One region of the Nonomuraea ferruginea genome, then DNA from elsewhere that is predicted to be linked to it. Evidence: predicted binding sites of a transcription regulator. Region 1 holds the regulator's gene; each other region holds the start of a gene.
What was found. Region 1 encodes LexA, which represses DNA repair genes until DNA is damaged. Its sites were predicted from a motif close to TCGAACANNTGTTCGA; they were not measured.

Region 1 (4,247 bases):
TCGGGGATCTCGGCGCGCCACGAGTCGCCGTCCGGCACGAGCCGGATGGGGCGCAGCGGCCGGTCCATGGTCTCCAGCGTGCCGAGGAACGGATGATAGGCCGGGGTGTGCAGCGCCACCCCGTCTCCCGGGGCCGTCCACACGTGCAGGAGCACCTGCAGGGCCTGGTTGATGTCGGAGTAGGAGCGGACCAGGCCCGGATCGGGCTCCCACCTGTATCGGGCGGCCATCCGCTCCGCGAACGCCTCGGCGAGCGGCCCGCTCTGGGGGCTGTCGAGCCACGAGGGATAGCCGAGGTCGCCTTCCGCCCGGCGGCGCAGCGCCTCGACCACCTCGGGAGCGGACGGCAGGTCCATGTCGGCCACCCACGCGGGGATGACCCCCGGGTCGGCCTTCGCCCACTTCAGCCCGTCATTGCGTGCTTTGAACGCTTCACCCACGAATGTGTCGCTCACCCAGACATTCTAGGAATGTCGGCCTTCGTACGGATCAGCCGCCGGCCAGCGACCGCCACAGCCGGTCCGTACGATCACGCCGCCCCCACGCGATCACCCCGCTCACCACGAGCAGGACCAGCGGCAACGCCACAGGCCCGCCGCTCACGAACGCCTCGGTCAGCACCGCACCGGCCATCAGCCCGGCGCCCGCCAGCGCGGCCGCTCCGGCCACCGGGGGCGCCAGCAGGCACACCGCCACCGCGACCTCCAGCACCGCGACCAGGTAGCGGAACCAGTCGCCCCACCCGATCGCCTCGAACGTGGACACCGACGGCTCAGCCCCGGTGAACTTGCCCATCGCCGCCATCAGCAGCATGCCGGCCATGACCACCTGGAGCACCCACAGGCCGGCCCCGGCCAGCCGCCGCCCGGCACTCGGCCTCGTCTCGATCTTCTCCATGCCGCCGACATTATGGACTGCGATCAACCGCCGGAATGCGGCTGGTTACCGGACAAGGGTGGAGGTAGGTGCACTTGCCCGGAGACGCGCCGTGTGCGACGGAACCATGGAACCCGGGCAGCCGGAGAGGCGCCCGCCGGACAGGACGCGCGTGGAGAGGAGGACGGCGACCATCGGCGGGCTGGTGCGCGAGAGCCGGTGAGGAGCGCGGTGCGGCACGGCCGCACCGCGTCTCACGCGGCGAGTGGTCAGAGGCGGCGCAGGACCGCCACGACCTTGCCCAGGACGCTGGCCTCGTCGCCGGGGATGGGCTCGTAGTTGTCGTTGTGCGGCACCAGCCAGACGTGGCCGTCCTTGCGCTTGAAGGTCTTGACCGTGGCCTCGCCCTCGATCATCGCGGCCACGATGTCGCCGCTCTCGGCGACCGGCTGCTGGCGGACCACGACCCAGTCGCCGTCGGCGATCGCGGCGTCGATCATCGAGTCACCGGTGACCTGCAGGAGGAAGAGCGTGCCCTCGCCGACCAACTGCTTGGGAAGCGCGAAGACGTCTTCGACGCTCTCCTCGGCCAGAATCGGGCCACCGGCGGCGATGCGGCCGACCAGCGGGACGTAGGCCGCGGTGGGCCTGTTGACGGGGGCGTCGTCTGTGGCGGTGTCGGGGTCGACCCACAGCACCGGCTCACCCGGCAGCCGCACCTCCAGCGCGCGCGGGCGGTGGGGGTCACGCCGCAGATAGCCCTTGCGCTGCAAAGCCGTCAACTGGTGCGACACGCTGGACGTGCTGGTCAACTGGACGGCCTCGCCGATCTCGCGCATGGACGGCGGATAGCCGCGCTGCTGCACCGAGTCGCGGATCACCTCGAGGATCTTGCGTTGCCTGGGGGTCAGCCCCAGTGAGTCACGCCTTCGCACCGCGAGGTCACTGACCCCATTGGCGTCATCCCGCTCGCTCATGCCTCTCCTCCTCGCCCGGCAACCCGCCCCGCGGGCGAGGCTCCCGGTCCGTGGTCCTGATGTCGCACACAGCGACCGTATCTCTGTTGAAGATCATCTTCAAACAGTTGTTCGAGTCTTCCTCGAAAATGTCGGCAGTGTGGTGTAGAACATCGTACGGGAGTTCGATCGACACCGTGTTCGATTTGCCGATCTTTCTACGGCCGTTTCCGGGGGCCACGACGGCGGGAGGTCCATCATGCGAACGACCAGACGGAGCCATCGCGCAGCGGGCTCACCCACGGGCCGCATCCACGGGATGATCTGATGGCGGATCCGACCGGCGACCACGTCAAGCGCCTCACCCTCATCGTCGACGCCACCCAGGAGGGGAGCCCTCAGGGGCGCCACCCTCGCCCCGACGCGCCCAGGCGGAAGAACGACGGCGGAGCGGGCCCTCGGTCGCGATGGGCCGCCGACGGCAAGCGCCCCCACCTGTACCTCGTCCCCCCAGCCCGCCCCGACTCGGACGCCGGCCCTGGCAGGTGGGGGAGAAGCGACGGTGGACCCGTCCGAGGGGGAGAGCGCGCCCCCGGAAACGGTCAGGTCGTCAACGGCGGGTCCGTCCGAGAGCGAGCGCCCGGAGCCGGTCAGGTCGTCAACGGCGGGCGCCAGGCGGCGGGCGAGCGTGCGCCGGGAGGCGTCGTCAAGGGCGGGTCCGTCCGTACGGAAGAGTGTGCGTCCGGACCCGGTCAGGTCGTCAACGGTGGACCCGTTCGAGGGGGAGAGCGTGGGCCGGGAGTTGGCCAAGCCGTCAATGGCAGGCGCCGGGCGGCAGGCGAGCGCGCGCCCGGAGCCGGTCAGGTCGTCAATGGCGGGCCCGTTCGGACGGGAAAGCGAGTGCCGGGAGACGGCCCGGCCGTCAACGGAAGGCCCGTCCGTACGGGAGGGCGAGCGCCCGGAGTCGGCCAGGTCGTCAACGGTGGGCGCCAGGCGGGGGGCGAGCGGCGGGTCGTGGAGCGGCGCCGGAGGCAGGGTGCGCCGGAAAGGCGCCTGACGGACGACGGCCCTCTGCGGCGTTCCGGCCTCACCGGCGAAGACGGGCCCGGCGGCGGTCGCGCTGAGCGGTCGCCGGTTTCCCCGGCCCGGGTGCGGGGGCTCAGGCGGGACGGGGCGTCGATGGTGCCCAAGGGGAGTGCGCGCGTAGTGCAAGGGGAGCGGATCCCGGTGGACCAGGCGCCGAGGCGCCGGACGCGTAAGGGGGACGGCGCGATTGAAGGGGACGCGGTGCGGGCGCGTCGCCGCGTCGTCGTGCCCGGGACTCCAGCGCAGCTCGGCCGGCCAAGGATGGGCTGGTTCCCGAGGTTCGCGCGGATCGACAGGGCCGGTCGCGCCGCACAGATCGACAGGGCCGGTCGCGTTACGCAGATCGATAGGGCCGGTCGCGCCGCACAGGTTGACAGGACCGGCCGCGCCACGCAGGTCGGCAGGACCGGCGGCACCACGCAGGCCGACGGGGTGGGCCGCTCCGCGGGGGCCGACAGTGGGCGGCGTGCGCGGGCAAGGAAGAGGCTGCGGGGTGGCGCGGCCGAGACCGCGCCGGTGCGGTTGACGCGGCGGGGCCGCGCGGCGCTGGTGCTGGTCATGGCGCTGCTGTCGCTGGGCGGGTTCTGGCTCGGCACCAGGGCGGCCGGCCACGCAGGGGTCGAGCGCTCGCCGGGCGCCGTCGGCCTGTCGTGGGCACAGGTGCGTGAAGTCGATAACCTGAGCGGCGCCGGCGTCCACCCCGGCGAGGACCTAGGCGCCGTCGCGGACGAGGCCAAGCGGTTCGACAGGCTGACGAGTCCGCCCAGACGGACGGGCACCCGCCTCCACGGCCCCGATGGCGTCGGCACCCCTTTACACCAGGGACAATAGGTGACCGTGCGATGCCCGCGAGCCTCCTGTGAACAAACATCACGTACGTGACGCGTACCAACAAAAGTGACACGTCCCGGACGACACGCCGAGGCGGGGCGGGGACGCGGGGGCTGATCAGCGACTTCGGCCGGGCGGGCCCGGCCAACTTGCGTTCATGGTCGCGCGCTTCTACGGTTGGACCACAACATCTAGTAGTTACACCGATGTAGTTCACCACACCTTGTGTTTCGGCGACCGCACCAGACAGAAGCTCCGGTGCGTGCGCGAGCGTCCCCAGAGGCGGATGCCGTGCCTGTGGTGACCCCTGAAACGAGGAGGCGTAAGCGTGCATTGTCCGTTCTGCCGCCACCCCGACACCAGGGTCATCGACAGCCGCTCCACAGAGGACGGCGCGGCGATCAGGCGCAGGCGCACCTGCCCGGAATGCGGGCGGCGATTCACCACCCAGGAGACCGTGCTCCTCATGGTCAGCAAGCGCAGCGGAGTCACCGAGCC
Region 2 (4,247 bases), on a different contig from region 1:
CATCGACACCGGCGAGGTCGGCGGCTCGGTCCAGCAGCTCGTCGGCTTCCTCGACAAGGCCACGAAGGACGACGTGCGGCGGCTCGGCTCCGCCTACAAGACCGGGCAGGCGGTCGGGCGGGGCGGGCTGCAGCAGACGTTCGAGAAGCGGCTCGCCGGCACGCCGACGACCGAGATCAGGGCGGGCGAGACCACCCTGGAGACGATCGAGGGCGAGGACGGCGAGTCCCTGACCACCTCGCTCGACCCCCAGGTGCAGGACGCCGCCGTCACGGCGGTCAAGGACCTCGACAAGCCCGCCTCGCTGGTGGCGATCAGGCCGGGCACGGGAGAGATTCTGGGCGTGGTCAACAACCGGGGCGGGTTCAACCGGGCCATCGACGGCCGCTACCCGCCGGGCTCGACGTTCAAGGCGGTCACCGCGGCCGGGCTGCTGGCCGCGGGGCTGAAGCCGGGCGACACCGTGACCTGCCCGAAGTACGTGACCGTGGGCGGGCTGCGCATCCGCAACTCCGAGGAGGCCGCGTACGGCAAGGTGTCGTTCTCCGACTCGTTCGCCTACTCGTGCAACACCTCGTTCGCGCCGCTGGCCAAGCAGCGGCTCGGCGCCGACAAGCTGCTGAAGACCGCCGAGCTGGTCGGCTTCAACACGGCGCCGGCCATCGGCCTGCCCGCCACCGAGCCCAGCTTCCCCAGGGCAGAGTCCGACGCCGAGCTGGCGGCCGAGTCCTTCGGCCAGGGCCGCATCACGGCCAGCCCGCTGTCGATGGCGTCCGTGGCCGCGGCTCTCGCCGACGGCACCTGGCGGCCGCCCACGCTGGTGCCGGAGGCGGAGCAGAAGGTCAAGCCCCGCCCGCTGCCCGACGGGGTGACGGATGACCTGCACGCGATGATGGCGGCCGTCGTCACCAAGGGCACCGCCAAGGCCGCCGGCCTGCCCGCCGGCACCCACGGCAAGACGGGGACCGCCGAGTACGGCACGGGGCCCGAGCTCGACTCCCACGCGTGGTTCATCGGGTTCAGGGACGACGTGGCGTTCGCGGTGGTGGTGGAGGGCGGTGGCGGCGGCGGCAAGGTCGCCGCGCCGGTGGCCGCCGACTTCCTGCGCGCCCTGCCGTCCTCCCGCTGACCCCGGCCCATTCAGGCGAGGCCCGCGGGACGGGCGGGGTCAGGCGGCGGTCAGGGCGAGGGCGGCCGAGGCCCCCTCGCGCAGGACGAGGATCAGGAGCGTGGCGACGAGCGTGGCGATCAGGAACCAGCTGACCACGATGATGACGGTCGAGCGGCTGGGCGCGTGCCCGCCCGCCGACCTCTCCTCACTGCGGCGCGCGCGCTCGTTGAACGACTCCAGCCGTGCGACGAGTCGCGGATCGTCGTCGACGAGGTGCTGCTCGATCTGGGCCAGCATCCGCTCTTCGTCCTGCGACCAGGCCATGGGTGCACCTCCGGAACGCAAGCTCTGTGCCGCATTCCTGCCCAACCATGAAGATCATTAGCCGTGGGCCGACCTGCCAATTGCGATCTCTTTTGGTTTGCGATCACTGTCGAACCTCTGTTCTAATCATGGCATGCGCTGGGACAACCTGCGTCTGACCGACGTCGGGCCGGACGATCCGGCCGCGCCGCTGTTCGCCCGCGGCGCGGTGGCCCGCACCTTCGAGACCCCCGGCTTCCGGGGCATGACCTTCTACGAGATCCAGGCGCGTTCGATCATCAACCGGGTGCCGGCGGCCAGCCGGGTGCCGTTCGACTACACGATCAACCCTTACCGCGGTTGCGGCCACCGGTGCGTCTACTGCTTCGCGCGCAAGACCCACGAGTATCTCGACCTCGACGCGGGGGCCGACTTCGACTCGAAGATCGTGGTGAAGGTCAACGCCGCCGAGCTGGTCCGCAAGGAGCTCGCCGCGCCGCGCTGGCGCGGGCAGCACATCGCGATGGGCACCAACGTCGACTGCTACCAGCGCGCCGAGGGCCGCTACGAGCTGATGCGCGGCATCCTGGCGGCGCTGCGCGACGCGGCCAACCCGTTCTCGGTCCTCACCAAGGGCACGCTCATCCTGCGCGACCTCGACCTGCTCACCGAGGCGGCCGACCGCGCCGACGTGGGCGCGAGCTTCTCGGTCGGCTTCCTCGACCCCGACGTGTGGCGCTCGGTCGAGCCGGGCACCCCCGACCCGCGCCGCCGCCTGGAGGCGTGCGCGACGCTCAACGCCCACGGCATCGGCTCCGGTGTCCTGATGGCCCCGGTGCTGCCCTACCTCACCGACTCCCCCGCCCAGTTGGAGCGCACGGTCAGGGAGATCGCCGCCGCCGGCGCCACCCATCTCACCCCCATCGTGCTGCACCTGCGCCCCGGCGCCCGGCAATGGTGGCTGGCCTGGCTCTCCCGCGAGCACCCGCGCCTCGTGCCGCGCTATCTGGAGCTGTACGGTCGCGGCGCCTACGCGCCCAAGGCCTACCAGGAACGCGTCACGACCCAGATCAGGGACCTCGCCACCCGCTTCGGCATCGGCCGCGCCACTCCGGCCAGGGCCCGCCGCCTCCCGCCGCCGCCACCGCCTTCTCCCCAGCAGCTCACTCTGCTGTGACCCCTGGGCAGCGGGATGGGTGGGGCCTGAGCTTTTCGCGTTCTGGACTCGTACCAAATTGATGGTATGTCGCGTTTTGGTGGAGTAGGGGTATTACGGGGTTAGTGCGTTATATGAGGCGCACTGTCCGTACAGGGGGGACACCATGTCTGACATGAAGAAGAAACCCAGCGCGAAGTCCGGCAAGGCGAAGAAGCAGGCCCTCAAGGCGAACCGGCAGGACAAGGAGATGAAGAAGGAGGCCGCGAAGCCTGAAGAGGCGTAACGACTGGGCACTGGCGAGGCAGCCGGGCCGTCCACATCCCGGCTGCCCTGTCAGATTCGTCTGAAAAGTGTTGACTTCGCAAGCAACGTTATCCCGCCATATGGCGTCTAAAGATCATAGAAGTGGATAGCGCCACGGGGATGAACGGCGCAAACCACTCGAACTCGGTAAGGGCCGACGGGGGGCGACTCCTACCGCCGGCCTCGCCGATCCATCACGTTGTCAACCGGCGGGGGGACGTTCCAGGTGCGGACATGGGCGCGTAAGGGCAAGTCAGCGGCGGCCCGGGTGTACAGGGGTTACAACCGGCGCAGGGCGCGCAAGGCGCCCCCGCCGTCGACGCGGGAGATCAAGATCCTCCTGCTCCACGCCAACGGCATGGGCGGCACCATCAGGACCGTCTTCAACCTCGCCGGCCAGCTGGCCGAACGGCACGACGTGGAGATCGTGTCGATCCTGCGGGAGGACGAGGAGCCGTTCTTCCCGCTGGACCCACGGGTGCGGGTGCGCTATCTGGACGACCGGCTGACGCCCGGCTCCGACCCGGTGCGGGCCATGCTGTCGAAGCTGCCGAGCAGGCTGATCCCGCAGGACGAGACCGCCTACCACCGGTTCACCCTGTGGACGGACCTGAAGCTGGCCCGGTTCATCCGCTCGGTCGGCACGGGCGTGCTCATGGCGACCAGGCCGGGGCTCAACCTGGCGGTGGCCCAGTTAGCTCAGCCCAGCGTGATCACGATCGGGCAGGAGCACGTGGCGCTCAAGGTCAAGGACCAGGGCCTGCAGGAGCTGATCAAGTGGCGCTACCGCCGCCTGGACGCGCTCGTCACGCTCACCAAGGCCGATCTGAGCGACTACCGGGCCGCGCTGCCCAAGCCGCCGAAGAAACTGGTGCGCATCCCCAACGCGGTCCCGCCGATGAACGGCGACCTCGCCAAGGGCGACGCCAAGGTGGCGGTCGCGATGGGCAGGATGACCAAGCTGAAGGGGTTCCACCGGCTGATCAAGGCCTGGGAACAGGTGGCGGCCGCGCACCCCGACTGGACGCTGCGCATCTTCGGCGCCGGCCCGCAGGAGGACAACCTGCGCGAGCAGATCGCCGAGGCCGGCCTGGAGGGCAAGGTGGAGCTGCCCGGCAAGACCGCCGACATCGGCGCCGAGCTGGAGAAGGCGTCCATCCACGTGATGAGCTCACGCCACGAGGGCTTCTCGCTGACGATCCTGGAGGCGATGGCCAAGGGGGTCGCGATCGTCTCGTTCAACAGCCCGCACGGCCCCAAGGAGATGATCACCGACGGGGTCGACGGGCTGCTGGTCAAGCCTCGCACCGAAGACAACCTGGCGGCCGCCATCATGCGGGTGATCGAGGACGAGCCGCTCCGCCGCCACCT
Region 3 (4,247 bases), on a different contig from region 1:
CGTGCTCGCTCACGTCGCTCACGGGCAGCGCCCGGCGCAGCGTGCCCCAGTGGGCGGGGGAGTAGTAGACCCGTTCCGGGTGATCGAGGCCGAACTCGCTCAGGTCGGCGAAATCCGCCGTGTTCACCCCGTACCGGCCGTCGTACACCAGCCGCGCCAGCTTCTGCCGCAGGCCCCGCAGGACGACCGGGCCGCCCACGTGCAGGACGTCTTCGCCCAGCGGCAGTTGCGCCTCCCACGCGAACCCGACGGCGGCGGCCGCCCCGGCGACCAACGCCACGGGCCGCGCCACCCACCCGAACGACCTACCACCCTCCCGCGTTCCGGCCTCGACGGTCTTCCGTCGTCCGCGACCGCCTTGCGCCTGGCCGAGGCGGTGTTCTGAGGGGCCGGGGAATCGTTGTGGGAGGAGCGCCGGGGCTGTGCCGGCTCGGCCGCTCATGCGGGCCGGCCTGCGAGTTCGCGGTTCACGCGTGCGGCCACGCGGTGAGCGCGCCAGCCGATCAGGCCCAGCCCGCCTATGAGCAACCCGGCCTGCGCCAGGATCGTGGCCACCTGGACACCCTCCGGCAGCCCGACCGCCAGCTCGGCGGCGGCTGACACCACCAGCACCCCCGCCATGGCCGCGGCCAGCATGCGCATCGGGACCTTGGCCCAGGTGTGCGCCGCGTCCCATGCCTCGCGTGAGGCGAGCGTCTCCCGAGTGCGCAACCCGGCCAGGCCGTTGCGGCTGTCGACGGCACCGGATTCGTCATGGAACGGGATGAGGAGGAGCGCCAGGGCGGGAGCGGTGAGGATGGCGTTGATCAGGATGGGCCCCATCCCGCCATCGTAACCATGACCCGCGATCTCGGGAACGCCGCCGGAGCGGGCTCTCTCCACTCGCGGAACGCTGCCGGACTGGGCTCTCTCTGCTCGCGAAACGGCGCTGAGCCAGCTCCTCCCGCTCGGAAGCACCACCCCATCCACCCCCGCACACCTGCCTGAACATCCCGCCGTCTCCGTAGTGCGCAAGGCCCCGCCATCTCCGTAGTGCAGGTCTCGAAGTTTCCCTTGAGAACGCCCTGTGGCATGTCGTCTCCCCAGAGGCGCTCGTGACAGCGTCGGCACTCCCTGGAGCACGTCGTCTCCCCGGGGACGCTCATAAGAGCGTCAGCTCCCTGAGAGGGGTGTCCTGTGGTGCACCATCTCCTCAGAGCGCTCATGACGGCCTGGGCTCTCCTGAGAGTGCCCGTGGTATGCCGTCCGCGTCCGGGGGCTGCTCTTGGGGACGGCGGCGGGTCGGAAACCCCGGATTCGCCGGAGGTGCGGGGGTTCAGGGGCGTTCGCGAGTGAGGTGAGCGGCGTTGCAGCCCGCCGGTGACACCGTCATGGTCATCGAACCTGTGTTCGTGGAAGCAGTTGACACCGCGCGTGATCGAAATTATGTTCGACCATGTGACGTGAGGCTCGCGGCTCACGTCGGAAGGACCTGGTCGCGGGCCATGCGCTCCCCCAGCGCGGACCCGCGGTCAGGCTCCGAGGGCGAAGGGCGCGTCCTCGTCGTCGGCGGAGACGAGTGGGCGCGTCCTGGCCGGACGGGGAGAGGGGAAGCTCCTCGTCCGGCCGGCCCGGCGGAAATGTCGGTGGGGTCTGCGATCGTTGACCTCAACGGCGGACACGCCGGGAGTCGCCACGACTCTAGGAGGCGAACGACATGGCACCACGGCCCAGAGAAACGCCCGGGCCCCGGCTATCGCCTGCGGTTCGGGCTCACCTGACGGATTCACGTTCCTGCCTGGCGGAGGCGGCGACGGCTCGCTCCCCGGCATCGCGCTACGTGTCGGCCCACCTGGCCGCCCTGCGCGCCGCCGCGGCGATCCTGGCCGCCCGCCCGCAGCCCACCCAGGGTCGCAGACGCCGCCTGCGCAGCGCATGGGAGCTGCTGCCCGAGACCGAGCCGTCGCTCGCCGACTGGGCGGCCTACTTCGCGGCCAGCGCGGCCAAGCGGGCCGCCGCCGAGGCCGGCCTGGTGCGCGGCGTCAGCGCCACGGACGCCGACGAGCTCCTGGCGGAGGCCGAGACCTTCGTCTGCACGGTCGAGGACATCCTGGGCGTCCCTGCCCAGCCCCAGCTCCCCGTGGACGTGCCCCTGGCGGGTTGACATCCCACCCACCCCCTACGAGCGCCCCGGTCTCCCTGCCGTCCACGCCCTCGCATGAGGAGACGTAACGGGGCCAGGCGCCGGCCGTTCCGGCGGTCACCGCGCCGGTGGGATGTCCGCCGCTCTTTCCGGCACGTTGCTCGCCTTGCCGAGCAGCAGCCGGCCTGCTGTGGGTCCCGAGCCCGCAGTCCTGCGTCCCGCAGACGCCCGCAGTCCTGCGTCCCGCAGACGCCCGTTGAGCTGGAACGCCCCGGGGCCCTGCGCTGCGCACGCGAGCTGCTCGATACACCCGATGGCGGCGAAACCCGCCTCCTCCGCCGTCCGGACGACCCGGCGCATCCCGTAAGGGCGGACGAGGGCGGTCGTAGCGCGCGGGTTGAGGAGGTAGCGCCTGTCAGGCTGCCCGCGAACTGCGCACGTGAGCTGACGCCTGCCGTCTGCCCGCGATCCGCGCACGCGAGCTGACGCCTGCCGACGCCCGTGAGCCGACGCCCGTGAGGCGTCCCCGCGTCGCGACGCTCGTGGGTCGACGCTTGAGCCCGGGACGGGCAAGCCCGATGAAGACACCCCAGATGGGCGGCTCCTGCCAGGCGCTCGCCGAGGTCATAGGCATGTGGTGCCTCATTCTGCTCTGCGCCGGCGCCGAGCCGATGTCGCGGCGAAGCTGTGACGAGGGCGGCCCTGGTTGCCGTGTCGGCTTCGAAAGGGGAGCCGCGCCGCCGGAAGCGTCGGCGGTCATGAGCAGGGAGACAGTATGGGAAAGCGCAGAGCCGGGTTCGCCACCGCTGCGGCGGCCACCGTCCTGGTGGCCCGAGCGGTGTTCCCGGGCGCCGCGCCGGCGGCGGAGCCCGTCGTGTGCACGTACAAGATCACTGCTGGTCACTGGTTCGTGGACCTGGGCAGGAACAAGGTCCGCTGGGCCGTGAAGGGCCAGTTGGAGTCCGGCTATCGGTACAACACCCGCTACTTCGGGTCGGTGCTGTACCGCGCCATGAGGATGAGCCCGGTGTGGGGAGAGGCGGCCAAGATGTCGCTGCAGGCGGGCTCCTGCCGTGAGTAGCGGCACTTCTCCCGTCTCGCGCCCCGGTGGCGATGGCCCGGCGCCGTGACCGCCGGAGGGTCGCGTTTCCCGCGCCCCGCACGGGAGCACGAGGTTGACAGGCGAGTGAAGGGCGCCGGGGACTAAACACGAGGTTTGTTGGATTATCGAGAACCCACTGAGGGAATGGCGGCGGACCGCTTTTTGGGCCCGGCGAAATGTCTGTTGTGCGGGGCTTTGTCAGAAAACAAGCAAGGGGCACGCCCGGATGGGCGCGCCCCTTGCCGCGGCTGTGGGAGCCGGGTCAGAACGTCTCGACCGCCCGGCGGGCCTCGGCGTCGAGGACGCCCCAGCTGATCAGCTCCTCGGTGAGCTCACTCGGCGACTTGTCATAGATCACGGCCAGAGAGCGCAGATCCTCCTGGCGGATCGACAGCACCTTGCCGTTGTAGTCGCCCCGCTGGCTCTGGATCGTGGCGGCGTAGCGGGCCAGCGCCCCCGCCTTCTCCTTGGGCAGCGTGGCCAGCCTCTCCAGGTCGATCACAAGCTTGGGCGTCGGCCCGAGCGGGCTCGGCGCGGCACCGCCGGGCAGCAGCTCGGAGACGGGCACCCCGTAGAAGTCGGCAAGCTCGGCAAGCTTCTGCACCGTGACCGCACGGTCGCCGCGCTCGTACGAGCCCACGACCACGGCCTTCCACCTGCCACGCGACTTCTCCTCGACTCCATGCAGGGACAGGCCCTGCTGGGTGCGGATCGCGCGGAGTCGTGCACCAAGCGACTTTGCGTACTCAGACGGCATCGTGTGGCCCCCCGGCTCCTCGTATCTATAGCTCTCAGTAGATTGTGCTCCCTTGCGGCGAATGCCGTTGCCACCGGGGGTCCGATGCCGCTCGGGCACCAATCGGTAGCGATGGCCCTGGGTTCACCCCAGGACGCCGCGCAGGTGCTGGTTACGCACAGTGACGGTAAAGGGGTCGACGCCTAAGGTCAAGCTGATTGGAAAAAAGATGCCGAATCCGGTCCAGCATGGAACGCCTCATTAGCCCCTTCTGTCCCCGTAGTAAC
Region 4 (4,247 bases), on a different contig from region 1:
ATCCGCTCATGTCGCCCGGCCTGATCACCCCGCCTGTGCCTCTTCGCCCGCGGCTTCGTCAGGACCGTACGGCGTAGGTCCTTCCAGGGCCGACCGGGGGAGCGAGAGCAGACCGTACGCCGCCACGGCCAGAAGCTGGACGCCCGCCCCCGCGAGCAGCGCGGCTCCCGGGGACAAGGCCACCAGCGGCCCCGCCAGCGCCGAACCCGCCGCGAACGAGGTGATCTTCAAGCTGGCCCCGGTCGTGAACACCTGGCCGCGCACCCGTTCAGGCGCCTCCCGATGCCGCACCGCGAACAGCGCCGTAAGCTGCGGCCCCTCACCCACGCCCACCACCACAGCGGCCAAGACCGCCACCGCGAACGACCCCGCCACCGCCGCCACCAGCGTCCCCACCCCGATCAACAGGGTGGACACGACCATCACCGTGTCCCACCCCATCCCCGCCCGCGCGACCCCGGCACTGCCTTGCCGTCCCGCCCGGAGAGGCCGCCACCGTAACCTCGCCCGCGCGTCCACGGCACCGGCTTGTCGTCCCGCCCGGAGAGGCCGCCACCGCACCCCCGCCCTCGCGACGCCAGCTTGCCGTCCCGTGCGGAGAGATTGCCATCGCACCCCGACCCGTGCGATCACGGCGTTGGCCGCGAGGGCCGCTCCCGCCGTCACCGCCAGCAGGAGCGCCCCGTACCCGGCGTCGCCCGCGAGCCGCAGCCCCAGCAGCGGCGCGGCCACGATCAGCATGGCCAGACCCGCCATCGACACCATGGACGTCACGGTCGCCCGCCGCAGCGCCCGGTTCCCCGCGATGGCGCGGAACCCGGCCGCGAGCTCCTCCCGGACCGCCCCTGGCTTCCCGAGCCTCTCCTCCCGCGCCGGCAGCACCCGGGCCGCGGGCATGGCCGCCACCAGCAGCACCACGCCGGCCACGACGGCCGCCTCTCCTCCGGTGGCGGTCGCGATCACCCCCACCAGCGCAGGCCCGGCCAGCGCGGCCACGTTGTAGCTCATCGCGTCCAGCGCGTTCGCCCGCGGCAGCCGCCCGGCCCCGACGACCGACGGCAGCTGCGCCGTCCACCCGCCGTTCAGCGAAGGCCCCAGCAACCCCGTCAGCACCGCCACCCCGATCAGCGCCGCGTCCGGCAGCCGCCCCAGCCCGGCCAGCACCACGAGCAGCCCCGCGCCGTAACCCACCAGGCACCACCCGAGCACCCGCCCCGGCCTGCGGGTACGGTCGAGCATCACGCCCAGCAGCGGCCCCCCGGCCGCCGCCGACACGGTCAGCCCCGCCAGCAGCGACGACGCCAGCACCGGCGACCCCGTGACAGCCAGCCCGGCGACCAGCAGCGCGGGCCCGGACATCTCGTCGCCGGTACGGGAGGCGAGGGCGCCGAGCATGTAACGTGTCAACACCCCGAAGACGTTACACCGGCGCGCTCAGGCCGTGCTGGTGATCACCGCGAACCGCGCCCCGTGCGGATCGGACAGGTACGCGATCCGCCCCACCCCCGGCACGTCGTCCACCGGCGTGCGCACCGTGCCGCCGAGCTCCTGGCACCTGGCCACCACCCCGTCGCAGTCGGGCACCTCGAAGAACGGCACCCAGTGGGCCCGGTCACCCGGCGGCAGCCCCACCAGCCCCGCCATCGACGAGTCGGCGCCGCCCTCGGCCGGCGAGACCACCGGGTAGGTCAGATCTCCCATGTCGACGTCGTCGAACCGCCAGCCGAACACCGACCGGTAGAAGCCGCGGATGCCGTCGGTGTCGGGCACGAACAGCTCGGCCCAGGCGAACGACCCCGGATCGGTCACCACGTCGAGGCCGCGCGTGCCACCCGGCTGCCAGGCCGCGAACTCCGCCCCCGCGGGGTCGGTGAACTGCGCCATCCGCCCCTGCCCCTCGATGTCGAACGGCTGGGCGCGGACCAGCCCGCCGGCCAGCTCGACCGCCTTGGCGGTGGCGTCGCAGTCGGGCGTCTGGAAGTAGACCATCCAGGACGCGGCGGCCCCTTCCTCCATCACCGACCCGGCCGCGGCGACCGTCTTGCCGTCGGCCTGCCAGAAGCCGTATCCCTCCATCGCCGGCTGGAACCGCCAGCCGAACAGGTCGCTGTAGAAGCCGGCGGTCGCCTCGATGTCGGGGCTGCCGACATCGACCCAGCACGGGCTGCCCGGCAGGAACTCAGTGGTGAGCATGACGTGCTCCTCGATCGGATGTGGCGGCCCCGCTGCGGCCCGGGACGACGCCACGCGATTCTTCTCGTCCTTCATGCCCCGCCCGCGGGATCCGGCACAGTCGAAGACATGTTTGAACGATCACCTACACTCGGTGGTATGGCGGCTGTTTACCAAGCATCTCTGCTGAGCCTGAACGAGGAACTCGCCGTGGGGCCGCTCGGCTCGACGGTCCGCCGCGTCCCTCTCGACCGGGGCGCCTGGGTCGACGTGCGGCCGGGCTGGCTGTCGGGAGCCGACGAGCTGTTCGAGCGGCTGGCGGAGTCGGTGCCGTGGCGGGCCGAGCGGCGCAAGATGTACGACCGCGTCGTCGACGTGCCGCGGCTGCTGAAGTTCTACGACGAGGGCGAGACGCTGCCGCACCCGGTGCTCGCCGACGCCAGGCGCGTCCTCGACGAGCACTACCGCGAGGAGCTGGGCGAGCCGTTCGCCACGGCCGGCCTGTGCTACTACCGCGACGGCCGCGACAGCGTGGCCTGGCACGGCGACACCATCGGCCGCGGCGCCGCCCACGACACCATGGTGGCGATCCTGTCCGTGGGCTACGCGCGCCCCCTGCTGCTCCGCCCGCGCGGCGGCGGCTCGTCACTCCGCTACGACCTGGGTCACGGCGACCTCATCGTGATGGGCGGCAGCTGCCAGCGCACGTGGGAACACGCCGTCCCCAAGACCACCCGCCCGGCGGGGCCGCGCATCAGCATCCAGTTCCGCCCCCGCGGCGTCCGCTGACGGCCCGGGTCACCGGCCCGCCTTAGCCGCGCGGCCGCGGCCCACTCGCCCGCCATGAGGGCATGCCCGGCCGAACCCGTCGTCACGCGACGGCCGCCGCGTAGATGAGTGCGCCGTCGCGGGTGAAGGGCACCTGCGTGCCGTTGAGGACCACTTCGGTGGCGTGCGATGCGTCGATCGCGATGGCTCGCGCCCGGTCGGTGCTCGCGGTCAGGCCCGTGCCGTCGATGCGGACGGTTCCGTCCGCGCCGATGCGCACGGCGAGGTCGGCCACTTCGGCCGGGGACTCGACCAGGGTCTGGCCGTCACGTTCGACGGAGGTGCCGCGGACCATGACGATGGTCCGGCCGGTGGAGCCGTTCTCCGCGTAGAACATCTTCCCGTCGTAGGTGTAGGGCCCGAACGAGCGCGAGGGCTGGCTGGACCACGACTTGTAGTAGACCGCGTCGCCCCGCGCGCCGAGGTCCAGGCTCAGCGCGGTCGCCCGGTACGGCGAGGTGCCGCTGACCGGGAGCCGCTCCACCGCCGCCGCCGGGTCCGCCGCTCCTCTGGAGGGCAGCAGGAGGGTGTCGAAGGTCGTCCCGCCCTTGGCCGTCTTGACGTACGACGCGTACGTGGCGTTCTCCACCCGGTACATGTACGGCGCGTGGTGGCCGTCCCGCAGCGAGGCGCTGATCTGGCCCGGGTCGGCGGGTACGACGCTGATGTTCGGACCCGTGCCGTCGAAGGCCGTGGTCGCGGCCTTCGATCCGGATCGGAGAGCGGGGCCGGCCTCCGCGCCGAAGTGCCAGTTCTGCTCGTAGCGGTGTGCCGCGCCGTCGGTGGGCTTCAGCCGGTCGGAGACGAGCCAGAGGCCCGAGTGCAGGGCCAGGACGGATCGCTCGTGGCGCGCGCCGCCTGAGGCTTCGGTGTGGGCGCCGATCCGGTCGAAGACCGGGTTGGTGACCAGGTGAGTGATCGCTCCCGGAGCCTTCGAATCCTGTGCCTGGTTGTCGATCTCGATGGTGTTGTGCGCCTCTGTGCTGAACCGCAGCCATTGCGCGCGCAGGTCAGAACTGTAGGTGTATGTCCCCATGTCGGGCAGCAGAGCCCTGCCGTACGCGTAGGCGGTGACCGCCAGTTCGTCCGTGTGGCTGTGGTTGCCCCGGTCGATGTTGAGCCGCAGGTGGGAGTCGTCGCGGCTCCAGCCGGACCTGGACACCGCCACCCGGGTGTCGGGATACAGCGACGAGGTGTGCGCGGGCTTCCGCCCCGAGGCGCCGGAGGTGCCGACGTAGATCAGCTCC

Region 2: a site for LexA is predicted at 1,545-1,560, ahead of ABD999_RS04125 (Rv2578c family radical SAM protein). Genes of this name have one in related genera too.
Region 3: a site for LexA is predicted at 1,418-1,433, ahead of ABD999_RS16720 (SAV_6107 family HEPN domain-containing protein). Genes of this name have one in related genera too.
Region 4: a site for LexA is predicted at 2,294-2,309, ahead of ABD999_RS12740 (alpha-ketoglutarate-dependent dioxygenase AlkB). Genes of this name have one in related genera too.

What each region holds. Positions count from the first base shown of each region.
Region 1 covers NZ_BAABFD010000034.1:53,798-58,044, forward strand. Annotated here, with positions in the region: gene ABD999_RS41690 (MalY/PatB family protein) at 1-455, opposite strand, end outside; gene ABD999_RS41695 (DoxX family protein) at 490-897, opposite strand; gene lexA (transcriptional repressor LexA) at 1,146-1,853, opposite strand; gene ABD999_RS41705 (hypothetical protein) at 3,120-3,749, shown strand; gene nrdR (transcriptional regulator NrdR) at 4,078-4,247, shown strand, end outside.
Region 2 covers NZ_BAABFD010000002.1:173,140-177,386, forward strand. Annotated here, with positions in the region: gene ABD999_RS04115 (penicillin-binding transpeptidase domain-containing protein) at 1-1,129, shown strand, start outside; gene ABD999_RS04120 (DUF3040 domain-containing protein) at 1,169-1,435, opposite strand; gene ABD999_RS04125 (Rv2578c family radical SAM protein) at 1,569-2,591, shown strand; gene ABD999_RS04130 (glycosyltransferase family 4 protein) at 3,103-4,247, shown strand, end outside.
Region 3 covers NZ_BAABFD010000008.1:63,652-67,898, reverse strand. Annotated here, with positions in the region: gene ABD999_RS16730 (class I SAM-dependent methyltransferase) at 1-280, opposite strand, end outside; gene ABD999_RS16725 (SdpI family protein) at 439-822, opposite strand; gene ABD999_RS16720 (SAV_6107 family HEPN domain-containing protein) at 1,697-2,143, shown strand; gene ABD999_RS16715 (hypothetical protein) at 2,898-3,203, shown strand; gene bldD (transcriptional regulator BldD) at 3,487-3,981, opposite strand.
Region 4 covers NZ_BAABFD010000005.1:378,593-382,839, reverse strand. Annotated here, with positions in the region: gene ABD999_RS12750 (MFS transporter) at 25-1,410, opposite strand; gene ABD999_RS12745 (VOC family protein) at 1,435-2,193, opposite strand; gene ABD999_RS12740 (alpha-ketoglutarate-dependent dioxygenase AlkB) at 2,332-2,961, shown strand; gene ABD999_RS12735 (heparinase II/III family protein) at 3,044-4,247, opposite strand, start outside.